One region of the Sporosarcina sp. So3-204 genome, then DNA from elsewhere that is predicted to be linked to it. Evidence: a T-box and tRNA genes for the amino acid it is inferred to sense, from the RefSeq annotation. Region 1 holds a T-box; the other holds one or more tRNA genes.
The links. The T-box of region 1 lies ahead of alaS (alanine--tRNA ligase). A T-box ahead of a tRNA ligase gene usually reads a tRNA of that ligase, here a tRNA-Ala.

Region 1 (6,525 bases):
TATTATACCTGATTAACTACTTTAGTTAAACTGATTTCACATAATCATACACTGATTGAAGTGCGTCATCAAGTTTAGTTACATCTTTTGCACCAGCCATTGCCATATCCGGACGACCGCCGCCTTTTCCATCGCATTGTGACGCTACATGATTGACGAGTTTGCCAGCGTGATAGTTCCCACCTTTTAAATCATCTGTCACACCTGATACAAGTAGGACTTTATCATTTGAAGCTGCGCCAAGAACGATAACACCTTTCGATATTTTCTGCTTCATCTCATCCATCATCTGTCTTAGTGCGTTATTATCTTTCACGTCAACTTTCGCAGAAATAACTGTTACATCATTTATTTGCTGCGCTGTTTCCATAACACCTAATAACTGACTGTTAGCAAGTTGTGACGAAAATGACTCGTTTTCGCGCTCAAGTTCTTTCATCGTAGCAATTACTGATTGAACTTTTATGACAAGTTCTTTCGGCTTTGATTTTAAAAGACTTGCTGCATGTTCGAGTATTTCTTCCTCTTCTTTGAATGATTGATAAGCACGCTTACCAACGAGCGCTTCGATGCGTCTTGTGCCCGCGCCAATTCCACTTTCAGAGACAAGCTTAAAGAGTCCGATTGCAGATGTTGACGCTACGTGACAACCCCCACATAGCTCTAGTGAATAATCTCCAATTGTAACAACACGTACAATATCCCCATATTTTTCGCCAAACAAAGCCATCGCACCAGACTTTTTAGCTTCAGCAATTGGTTTTTCTGCAATCACAACAGAAATATCTGCCCAAATTTGTTCGTTTACTTGCTTTTCAATTCGCTCAAGCTCTTCGCTCGTAACATGGCCAAAATGAGAGAAGTCAAAGCGTAAACGATCGGGTCCTACATACGAACCTGCTTGAGCAACATGATCACCTAAAACATCTTTCAGCGCTCTATGAAGTAGATGTGTTGCCGTATGATTCTTTATCGTTTCCTTACGTATCGCAGCATCTACTACTGCATGAACGGTTGCGCCTTTGTGAAGTTCTCCAGTGCGAATCGTAGCTGTGTGCAAATTCTGGCCATTAGGTGCTTTTTGAATATCTTTTACGTCAGCAAAGAAGGTTTCATTTGAAATCGTTCCTTTATCCGCAATTTGACCACCACTTTCCGCGTAAAACGGTGTGCGGTCTAAAAGAAATTGGATTTCATCACCTTCAGATGCTGTGTTAATTAATTCACCCTGTTGGAAAATAGCCAGAACAGTTGCTGAAGTTTGTAATTCCGTGTAGCCAATAAATTCACTCTTATCAACAATACTACCAAGCACGCCAGATTGCACATGCATAGAATCCGTATCTTGTCTTGCTGCACGCGCACGTTCACGTTGACGATTCATTTCTTCATTAAAACCGTCTCGATCTACTTCGACGCCCGCTTCTTCTGCAAATTCTTCTGTTAATTCATAAGGAAATCCATAAGTGTCATATAATTGGAAGGCAACCGCACCGTTTACAATTGGCGTTTCAGATGCTTTAACCTTTTCAATAACACCCGATAATATTGCCATACCATCATTAAGCGTCTCGTGGAAACGTTCTTCTTCATTCTTAATGACTTTCATAATGAACTCTTTTTTCTCATTTACTTCTGGATAAAAGTCTTGCATGATTGCACCTGTTACTGGTACTAAGTCATACATGAACGGTTTATTAATACCAAGTTTCATCGCAAAGCGAACAGCTCTTCTCAACAACCTGCGCAGTACATAACCTCGTCCTTCATTTGAAGGAAGAGCCCCGTCGCCAATTGCAAAAGCAACTGTTCTAATATGATCGGCAATTACTTTAAACGCCATATCATCGTCAGTTACAATACCGTATTTCTTACCTGACAACTTTTCTACCGTTTGAATAATAGGCATAAATAAGTCTGTATCATAATTGGTCGGCACATCTTGAATAACGGATACAAGTCTTTCAAGACCCATTCCTGTATCAATATTTTTATTCGGAAGTGGTGTGTACGTATTGTCCGGATTATGGTTAAACTCAGAAAAAACGAGGTTCCATATTTCAAGATAACGCTCATTTTCTCCACCAGGGTATAACTCTGGATCAGAAAAGTCATCACCATATTTAGAACCACGATCATAAAATATTTCAGAGTTTGGACCACTTGGACCTTCTCCTATATCCCAGAAGTTACCTTCTAGACGAATAATACGATCTTCTGGCATACCTATCTTATCTTTCCAAATATTATAAGCCTCTTCATCTTCTGGATGAACAGTTACTGATAATAATGCCTCATCAAAACCAAGCCATTTTTCATCTGTTAAGAATTCCCAAGCACGAACTATTGCCTCTTCTTTGAAATAGTCTCCTATAGAAAAGTTACCAAGCATTTCAAAAAAAGTATGATGTCGTGCAGTTTTACCAACATTTTCAATATCATTTGTTCGGATAGACTTCTGTGCATTTACAATACAAGGATTGTTAGGTACTATTCTACCATCAAAGTATTTTTTTAATGTAGCAACACCACTGTTAATCCAAAGAAGTGATGGATCGTCTATTGGAACTAAAGGTGCAGACGGCTCGATACTATGACCATTTTGTTTAAAATAATCAAGAAATAATTTACGAATTTGTGATGATGATAATTTTTCCATAAGTTTTTCCCCCTAAATTCAAAACACCCCCGTCCCTAAACAAGGGACGAAGATGTTAGTCTCGCGGTACCACCCTAATTACCGTATGTAAAATTTCGGTATCTCTGGTTGCCTTAACGCGGCTAACGGCAGTGATTTGCTGCACTCGGGAGTAGCTTTCGGCATTTAGACTCTGAAGCCTTTTCAACTTAGGGGCTTCTTTCTGTAAAAGTAAAACATGCGTACTTTCTCCGTCAATGTGTTCTATATATTGGAATAAGTATAGAAAAGTTCTGTGCATCTGTCAATTAACATCTTCTATTAAAGTATATGGTGTAATACCTTGCATACCAATCATTGGATCAATTGTAATGAATGTCTCTGTTGTTAATTCATAATTAATTGATGCGATTTCATCATTAGATTGCATTTGTTCCGCAACATCTTTATTGATAGGGACAACAACACTTTCTGACGGCATTTCTGTTTCCCCGTTTAAACGTTCTTTCAACGTCGTTTGCCTTTCTAGCTCATCTGTCCGCGCAATTCCCGCTTTAAACTCTTCCGGTTCCCCACATAAAATAAGAAACTTCTGTGCACGTGTAATTCCAGTATAAAGCAGATTACGCTTCAACATTTTTCGATGACTTCTAACTATAGGCATGATAACGATGGGAAACTCACTGCCTTGCGCTTTGTGAATTGAACAGCAATAAGCAAGTGTCAGTTGATTTAAATCACTTCGTTCATAATTCACTTCGATGCCGTCATAAGACACAACAAGCAGCTCTTTTTTATCGACGGTTTCTTTCGCCTTCATGATTGCAATCACTTCACCCATATCACCATTAAATACATTACTCTCTGGTTGATTGACGAGTTGAAGAACTTTATCGCCAATTCGGTAGATTATATCACCGAAAACAACTTCTTTACGTTTAGGTCCTGGAGGATTCACCATATGCTGAAGCATTTTATTCAAGCCATCAATTCCCGCTGGACCCCTGTACATGGGTGCCAATACTTGAATGTCCTTAATACTATGACCTTTTGTTATGGCGTTTTTCACAATTTGTTCGACTGCTTCAAGTATTTTATCGGCGCTTGCGCGAATAAAGGAACGATCAGAAGTTTTCCCAGTTATATCGTTCGTTAATTCTGAACGTTTAATCATATGAGCCATTTCAATAATCGTAGAACCGGCGCTCTGCCTGTATATTTCAGTCAACTCAATTATCGGTATTTTTTTAGAATCCAACATATCTTTTAACACTTGACCAGGTCCTACTGATGGCAATTGGTCTTGATCCCCAACGAATAGAATCTGAATGTCATCGGGTAGCGCCTTCATTAGTTGATGTGCGAGCCACGTATCCACCATTGACATTTCATCGATAATAACGAGACGTCCTTTAATTTCACGTTCCGTTTCCTCATCCTTCTCCTGCCCAGTAAAGCCAAGAAGGCGGTGAATCGTCATCGCAGGCAGTCCTGTAGACTCAGACATCCGTTTTGCGGCACGCCCAGTCGGAGCTGCAAGAATGATTGGAAACGGATCTTTTTTCTTGGCATATTCTGCCGGGTCCAGTGATAGGCCATGTAATTCTGCGAATACCTCGACAAATCCACGAATAACAGTTGTTTTCCCTGTTCCAGGACCACCAGTTAAAATCATTGCTGGAGAATGAAGTGCTGTTTCAATCGCTTCTACCTGTGTTTCAGCATAATTAACATGAAAACGCTCTTCCACTTCACCAATTGCTTTACGGATTTCAGAAACAGGGAATTGCTCTGTCGTATTATTTTCTAATATCTGATTAATCTTTGCTGCAAACCCGATTTCTGAAAAATAAAGAGACGGCAAATATAACCGTTTCTTTTCAGCCGATAGCTTGCCCTCTTCGATTAACTCAATAATTGACTGTGAAATCGTTGTGAATGGTATTTCGATGGATTGGCTCATCTCTAAAAGGTGTTTAATTTCAGGAAGTGCAATTCTTCCTTCTATATAAACATGACCAACGGATTGAACTGCTTCATTTATCGTATGAATAACAGCTGCCTTAACACGCGATGAATGGTCTCCTGTTATGCCAAGATTTCTACCTAATTCATCCGCACGTTGAAAGCCAACACCTTCAATTTCCTCAATTAAACGATATGGGTTTTCCGTTAACAGCTCAATCGCTTCTTCACGGTATGCTTGATAAATACGTGCTGAGATTTTCGGACCGAATCCCCATTCATTTAACCTAATAATTGTGCGCTCCAGCCCCATATTTTGCGCGAGAACTGAGACAATTGTTTCTTTCCGCTCCACAGAGAGTTTTGGTACGCTATCCAAAATAGTTGGGTCATCCAATATTTTTTTAATCGCGTCTTTGCCTAGCTTTTTAACAATCGTTTCAGCCGTTTTCATACCAATCCCAGGAAATAGATCCCCCGACAGATAATGAATTAAGCCTGTTTCTGTCGCCGGCATCTCTTTTGAGAACAAATGTACATCAAATTGGGCACCATAAGTTGGATGATTGACAAGTTTTCCAGTAAATTTATAATCATCGTCTTGTGAAAGCTGAGGAAAGCTTCCTTTTACAATAATTTCTTTTTCTTCATAGTCACAATTCGTTTCTGTTATTTTCAATCTTGCAATCGTAAAAAGATTATCTGGATTGTGGAAGATCGTAACGAGTGGTCTGCCGATTAAGAATGGCTCTTCTGTTTGTCCTTCCATTGCCAACACCTCCTTAACTTTCGCTTAATTGAATCATATCGTAAATATATTTTGCCTGTTCATAATTAGGATCTAAAGTAAATGCTTGTTTTAGATGATATAACGCATCTTCTTTTTGTTCTGTTGAAACAGCGTATAAAAACCCAAGATTAAAGTGTGCATCTGTATTTTCCGCATCATGTTCAAGAATATATTGGAATTCACTTCCTGCTTCTTCAAATAATTCCAAATTCGCAAGAACAATACCGTACGATAGGCGTATTTCAAGATCTTCAGGTGCCAATTCAGCAGCACGTTGTAAATACGGTAAAGCTAATTTCGCTTTATCAGTACGCTCCAAACTTTTCCCTAACATGAAATAAGCATCAGCTTCTTCGACACCGCGACGTATTGCTTTTTCATATAAATTTGTCGCTTCTTCATAGCGTTCACTATTATAATAAAGATTTGCCAGACCATAAAAAGCCGTTCCCGCTTGTTCATCGAGTGTAATTGCTTTTTGAAAAAAAGGTTCCGCCTTTTCAGGATCACCTAAAGAAGCGAAAACATTTCCCAGATTAATATAGCCTAGCGCATTTTCAGGCTCGTCCTCAACTGACTTCATAAATGCTTCTACCGCTATTTCATAATTCCCATCTTGAAGCGCCGTAATTCCTCGCTCATTTGTATCCATATTTAACATCTCCTTATCCAACATAATCAAGTTTAGCCCCATTTTTTATGACCGTATCTATCGTTCCGCCGCCTAAACATTCATCTTCATCATAAAAAACAACAGCTTGTCCAGGGGTAATTGCGCGCACCGGATTTTCAAATTCCACAAAAGCCGTACCATCTTCTCTTAATTCAACCGTGACCTTCGTATCTGGTTGACGATAACGAAATTTAGCTGTGCAATTAAACTTCGTCAGCATTTCTCTAGCCGTTGTAAAACTAATATCAGTAGCTGTTAAACTATCCGAATAAAGTGTATCGTGATGGAAACCTTGTTCAACAAGCAGGACGTTCGTTTTCAATTCTTTTCCAACGACAAACCAAGGTTCACCTTCTCCGCCGATACCAAGGCCATGTCGTTGCCCTATCGTATAATACATAAGACCGTCGTGATTCCCCATTTTAACACCTGTCATTGTTTTCATAACACCTGGTTGCG
Region 2 (6,525 bases), 1.4 Mb from region 1:
GGAGGACCATCTCCCAAGGCTAAATACTTCCTAGTGACCGATAGTGAACCAGTACCGTGAGGGAAAGGTGAAAAGCACCCCGGAAGGGGAGTGAAATAGATCCTGAAACCGTGTGCCTACAAGTAGTCAGAGCCCTTGTTGACTTTCCTTCGGGAGAGTCACGGGTGATGGCGTGCCTTTTGTAGAATGAACCGGCGAGTTACTGATTTCATGCAAGGTTAAGCAGAGAATGCGGAGCCGCAGCGAAAGCGAGTCTTAATAGGGCGAATTAGTATGAGGTCGTAGACCCGAAACCAGGTGATCTACCCATGTCCAGGGTGAAGGTAAGGTAATACTTACTGGAGGCCCGAACCCACGTATGTTGAAAAATGCGGGGATGAGGTGTGGGTAGCGGTGAAATTCCAATCGAACCTGGAGATAGCTGGTTCTCTCCGAAATAGCTTTAGGGCTAGCCTCAAACTTTAGAATCTCGGAGGTAGAGCACTGTTTGGACTAGGGGCCCATCCCGGGTTACCGAATTCAGACAAACTCCGAATGCCGATGATTTATGTTTGGGAGTCAGACTGTGGGTGATAAGATTCATAGTCGAGAGGGAAACAACCCAGACCACCAGTTAAGGTCCCCAAGTCTCTGTTAAGTGGAAAAGGATGTGGCGTTGCCCAGACAACCAGGATGTTGGCTTAGAAGCAGCCACCATTTAAAGAGTGCGTAATAGCTCACTGGTCGAGTGGCGCTGCGCCGAAAATGTATCGGGGCTAAACAGAGCACCGAAACTGTGGACTTACATCTTAGATGTGAGTGGTAGGAGAGCGTTCTAGGGGCGTCGAAGTTAGACCGTAAGGACTAGTGGAGCGCCTAGAAGTGAGAATGCCGGTATGAGTAGCGAAAGAAGGGTGAGAATCCCTTCCACCGAATGCCCAAGGTTTCCTGAGGAAGGCTCGTCCGCTCAGGGTTAGTCGGGACCTAAGTTGAGGCCGAAAGGCGTAGACGATGGATAACAGGTTGATATTCCTGTACCACCTCCCCGCCGTTTGAGTAATGGGGGGACGCAGTAGGATAGGGTGAGCGCGCTGTTGGTTATGCGCGTCTAAGCAGTGAGGTGTGAAATGAGGCAAATCCCATTTCTATAACATTGAGCTGTGATGGCGAGGGGAATTATTCCCTGGAGTCCCTGATTTCACACTGCCAAGAAAAGCCTCTAACGAGGCGGGAGGTGCCCGTACCGCAAACCGACACAGGTAGGCGAGGAGAGAATCCTAAGGTGATCGAGAGAACTCTCGTTAAGGAACTCGGCAAAATGACCCCGTAACTTCGGGAGAAGGGGTGCTCTGGTAGGGTGTTAAAGCCCGAGAGAGCCGCAGTGAATAGGCCCAGGCGACTGTTTAGCAAAAACACAGGTCTCTGCAAAACCGCAAGGTGATGTATAGGGGCTGACGCCTGCCCGGTGCTGGAAGGTTAAGGGAAGAGGTTAGCGCAAGCGAAGCTTTGAACCGAAGCCCCAGTAAACGGCGGCCGTAACTATAACGGTCCTAAGGTAGCGAAATTCCTTGTCGGGTAAGTTCCGACCCGCACGAAAGGCGTAACGATCTGGGCACTGTCTCAACGAGAGACTCGGTGAAATTATAGTACCTGTGAAGATGCAGGTTACCCGCGACAGGACGGAAAGACCCCGTGGAGCTTTACTGTAACCTGATATTGAATTCTGATGCAATCTGTACAGGATAGGTAGGAGCCTTAGAATCCGGAGCGCTAGCTTCGGAGGAGGCGTTGGTGGGATACTACCCTGATTGTATTGGACTTCTAACCCATGCCCCTTATCGGGGCAGGAGACAGTGTCAGGTGGACAGTTTGACTGGGGCGGTCGCCTCCTAAAGAGTAACGGAGGCGCCCAAAGGTTCCCTCAGAATGGTTGGACATCATTCGCAGAGTGCAAAGGCATAAGGGAGCTTAACTGCGAGACCTACAAGTCGAGCAGGGTCGAAAGACGGGCTTAGTGATCCGGTGGTTCCGCATGGAAGGGCCATCGCTCAACGGATAAAAGCTACCCCGGGGATAACAGGCTTATCTCCCCCAAGAGTCCACATCGACGGGGAGGTTTGGCACCTCGATGTCGGCTCATCGCATCCTGGGGCTGTAGTCGGTCCCAAGGGTTGGGCTGTTCGCCCATTAAAGCGGTACGCGAGCTGGGTTCAGAACGTCGTGAGACAGTTCGGTCCCTATCCGTCGCGGGCGCAGGAAATTTGAGAGGAGCTGTCCTTAGTACGAGAGGACCGGGATGGACACACCGCTGGTGTACCAGTTGTCTTGCCAAAGGCATAGCTGGGTAGCTACGTGTGGACGGGATAAATGCTGAAAGCATCTAAGCATGAAGCCCCCCTCGAGATGAGATTTCCCATTACGCAAGTAAGTAAGATCCCTCAGAGATGATGAGGTTGATAGGTCCGGGGTGTAAGTACGGCGACGTATGTAGCTGACGGATACTAATTGATCGAGGACTTAACCAAATAACGTAAGAAGTAAGTGGGCTGATTCCCCTGATTTGTGAAGATTATCTGTTTTATTCAGTTTTGAAAGAACAATTAATTTCTTTCAAAATAATGCTTGCAATTTGCATTAAAAATGATATAATGAATAATGTCCTTAAAAGACTTTATAAGTATGGTGGCGATAGCGAAGAGGTCACACCCGTTCCCATCTCGAACACGGTAGTTAAGCTCTTCAGCGCCGATGGTAGTTGGGGGTTTCCCCCTGCAAGAGTAGGACGTTGCCATGCTTGTAATATTTATTACATAGCAATAGGACTTAAAATGATTCAGTAGCTTATAACATCTAAATTATACCCAGGAGGATTAGCTCAGCTGGGAGAGCACCTGCCTTACAAGCAGGGGGTCGGCGGTTCGAGCCCGTCATCCTCCACCATTATTTAATCGACGCCGGAGTAGCTCAACTGGTAGAGCAACTGACTTGTAATCAGTAGGTTGAGGGTTCAAGTCCTTTCTCCGGCACCACTTTTGTGCCATTAGCTCAGTTGGTAGAGCATCTGACTTTTAATCAGAGGGTCGTAGGTTCGAATCCTACATGGCACACTATTTTATGACTTATAGTATTCGTCATAAATACATTATGCGGGTGTGGTGGAACTGGCAGACACGCTAGACTTAGGATCTAGTGCCTTCGGGCGTGGGGGTTCGACTCCCTTCACCCGCACTTTTATTGCGGAAGTAGTTCAGTGGTAGAATACGACCTTGCCAAGGTCGGGGTCGCGGGTTCGAATCCCGTCTTCCGCTCCATATATTTATTTGCCGGGGTGGCGGAACTGGCAGACGCACAGGACTTAAAATCCTGCGGTGGGTAACTACCGTACCGGTTCGATTCCGGTTCTCGGCACCATTTTTTATAGAGTTTTTTATATTCCGTTTTATACCGTTTTTTATATGCGCCCGTAGCTCAATTGGATAGAGCGTCTGACTACGGATCAGAAGGTTGTGGATTCGACTTCTGCCGGGCGCGCCATAATTTTATTTGTCTTATAATCGGGAAGTAGCTCAGCTTGGTAGAGCACTTGGTTTGGGACCAAGGGGTCGCAGGTTCGAATCCTGTCTTCCCGATCTTTAAATATGGGGCCTTAGCTCAGCTGGGAGAGCGCCTGCCTTGCACGCAGGAGGTCAGCGGTTCGATCCCGCTAGGCTCCACCTTATGAACCTTGAAAACTGAACAGCAAAACGTCGATATAAGTCATTCGTGTTTACACGATATGATTAACAACTCAGGACGCTTCGGCGCACTTGAGTATAAACGTTTCTATATGAAACAAAATTGTCATTCAATAGAAGTAGTTAACGCTACAACTATTAATGCCAGCAAAAAGAAATGAGCTTTCATTTTCTTTATGTTGTTGGCCTTTGGTGCATAACGCTATGCGAAGTGTATTGGAAGTCAACTATTATGGAGAGTTTGATCCTGGCTCAGGACGAACGCTGGCGGCATGCCTAATACATGCAAGTCGAGCGAACGAAATTTGGAGCTTGCTTCAAATTTTGTTAGCGGCGGATGGGTGAGTAACACGTGGGCAACCTGCCCTGCAGATGGGGATAACTCCGGGAAACCGGGGCTAATACCGAATAATCAGTTCGTCCGCATGGACGAACTCTGAAAGACGGTTTCGGCTGTCACTGCAGGATGGGCCCGCGGCGCATTAGCTAGTTGGTGGGGTAATGGCCTACCAAGGCAACGATGCGTAGCCGACCTGAGAGGGTGATCGGCCACACTGGGACTGAGACACGGCCCAGACTCCTACGGGAGGCAGCAGTAGGGAATCTTCCACAATGGACGAAAGTCTGATGGAGCAATGCCGCGTGAGCGAAGAAGGTTTTCGGATCGTAAAGCTCTGTTGTAAGGGAAGAACACGTACGGGAGTAACTGCCCGTACCTTGACGGTACCTTATTAGAAAGCCACGGCTAACTACGTGCCAGCAGCCGCGGTAATACGTAGGTGGCAAGCGTTGTCCGGAATTATTGGGCGTAAAGCGCGCGCAGGCGGCCTGTTAAGTCTGATGTGAAAGCCCCCGGCTCAACCGGGGAAGGTCATTGGAAACTGATAGGCTTGAGTACAGAAGAGGAAAGCGGAATTCCACGTGTAGCGGTGAAATGCGTAGAGATGTGGAGGAACACCAGTGGCGAAGGCGGCTTTCTGGTCTGTAACTGACGCTGAGGCGCGAAAGCGTGGGGAGCAAACAGGATTAGATACCCTGGTAGTCCACGCCGTAAACGATGAGTGCTAAGTGTTAGGGGGTTTCCGCCCCTTAGTGCTGCAGCTAACGCATTAAGCACTCCGCCTGGGGAGTACGGCCGCAAGGCTGAAACTCAAAGGAATTGACGGGGACCCGCACAAGCGGTGGAGCATGTGGTTTAATTCGAAGCTACGCGAAGAACCTTACCAGGTCTTGACATCCCACTGCCCGGTATAGAGATATACTTTTCCCTTCGGGGACAGTGGTGACAGGTGGTGCATGGTTGTCGTCAGCTCGTGTCGTGAGATGTTGGGTTAAGTCCCGCAACGAGCGCAACCCTTGATCTTAGTTGCCATCATTAAGTTGGGCACTCTAAGGTGACTGCCGGTGATAAACCGGAGGAAGGTGGGGATGACGTCAAATCATCATGCCCCTTATGACCTGGGCTACACACGTGCTACAATGGACGGTACAGAGGGTCGCCAACCCGCGAGGGGGAGCTAATCCCATAAAACCGTTCACAGTTCGGATTGCAGGCTGCAACTCGCCTGCATGAAGCCGGAATCGCTAGTAATCGTGGATCAGCATGCCACGGTGAATACGTTCCCGGGTCTTGTACACACCGCCCGTCACACCACGAGAGTTTGTAACACCCGAAGTCGGTGAGGTAACCCTTAGGGGAGCCAGCCGCCGAAGGTGGGACAGATGATTGGGGTGAAGTCGTAACAAGGTAGCCGTATCGGAAGGTGCGGCTGGATCACCTCCTTTCTAAGGATATATGTCCATAGTCGGATTACACCTTTGGTGTATGAAAGCTAGGCATACGGAAAATCGACGTTTTGCGTTCAGTTTTGAAGGTTTATTAAAGATTAATTAAGCGTTTTTTGCTTAACTAATCGTCCATAAATACTAATCAAAACAGCGTTTTGATATTGAGGCAATTTTCGAGGGTTCAATCGGAAATGTACTGCCGGAATACGCTTAGCGTATACGATATCTTAACAAATAAGCTACACCTGTTTTGAACTTTGTGGTTACTAATAATAATTCAAATCTTGCACATAATTATTTGAAGGGGCCTATAGCTCAGCTGGTTAGAGCGCACGCCTGATAAGCGTGAGGTCGATGGTTCGAGTCCATTTAGGCCCACCATTAATTTCTTTCGGGGCCTTAGCTCAGCTGGGAGAGCGCCTGCCTTGCACGCAGGAGGTCAGCGGTTCGATCCCGCTAGGCTCCACCAACTTACTCCACTTGGGGTATTTTTGTTCTTTGAAAACTGGATAAAACAATAATTGAAACAAATCAAGAATCAACCAAGATAAACAGAACTTCGTTTATCTATGATAAACATGTTTTTGTTTATTTTAAAGAACGACCTTTTTACGAAACGTAGATTTTTACATCGCTGTAAGATTACGTTTATTTAAAAGATAAGAATTAGCGACGCAATGCGACGTTAAGACCTATTTTTTGGTTAAGTTAGAAAGGGCGCACGGTGGATGCCTTGGCACTAGGAGTCTATGAAGGACGGCACTAACACCGATATGCTTCGGGGAGCTGTAAGTGAGCTTTGATCCGAAGATTTCCGAATGGGGAAACCCACTGCTCGTAATGGAGTAGTACGTTTACGTGAATACATAGCGTAATCGAGACAAACCCGGAGAACTGAAACATCTAAGTACCCGGAGGAAGAGAAAGAAAAATCGATTCCCTGAGTAGCGGCGAGCGAAAAGGGAACAGCCCAAACCAGGAAGCTTGCTTCCTGGGGTTGTAGGACATGCTATACGGAGTTACA

Region 2: it has a tRNA-Ala gene. The T-box ahead of alaS (alanine--tRNA ligase) is inferred to sense a tRNA for this amino acid. The anticodon was not compared.

What each region holds. Positions count from the first base shown of each region.
Region 1 is NZ_CM176485.1:1,480,623-1,487,147, reverse strand. Features, by position in the region: gene alaS (alanine--tRNA ligase) at 26-2,659, opposite strand; T-box leader at 2,699-2,905, opposite strand; gene recD2 (SF1B family DNA helicase RecD2) at 2,943-5,372, opposite strand; gene AC3RV6_RS07165 (tetratricopeptide repeat protein) at 5,386-6,045, opposite strand; gene mnmA (tRNA 2-thiouridine(34) synthase MnmA) at 6,059-6,525, opposite strand, start outside.
Region 2 is NZ_CM176485.1:99,558-106,082, forward strand. Features, by position in the region: rRNA gene AC3RV6_RS00455 (23S ribosomal RNA) at 1-2,504, shown strand, start outside; rRNA gene rrf (5S ribosomal RNA) at 2,658-2,773, shown strand; tRNA gene AC3RV6_RS00465 (tRNA-Val) at 2,844-2,919, shown strand; tRNA gene AC3RV6_RS00470 (tRNA-Thr) at 2,933-3,008, shown strand; tRNA gene AC3RV6_RS00475 (tRNA-Lys) at 3,014-3,086, shown strand; tRNA gene AC3RV6_RS00480 (tRNA-Leu) at 3,126-3,207, shown strand; tRNA gene AC3RV6_RS00485 (tRNA-Gly) at 3,216-3,290, shown strand; tRNA gene AC3RV6_RS00490 (tRNA-Leu) at 3,302-3,390, shown strand; tRNA gene AC3RV6_RS00495 (tRNA-Arg) at 3,437-3,513, shown strand; tRNA gene AC3RV6_RS00500 (tRNA-Pro) at 3,535-3,608, shown strand; tRNA gene AC3RV6_RS00505 (tRNA-Ala) at 3,620-3,692, shown strand; rRNA gene AC3RV6_RS00510 (16S ribosomal RNA) at 3,943-5,498, shown strand; tRNA gene AC3RV6_RS00515 (tRNA-Ile) at 5,806-5,882, shown strand; tRNA gene AC3RV6_RS00520 (tRNA-Ala) at 5,895-5,970, shown strand; rRNA gene AC3RV6_RS00525 (23S ribosomal RNA) at 6,203-6,525, shown strand, end outside.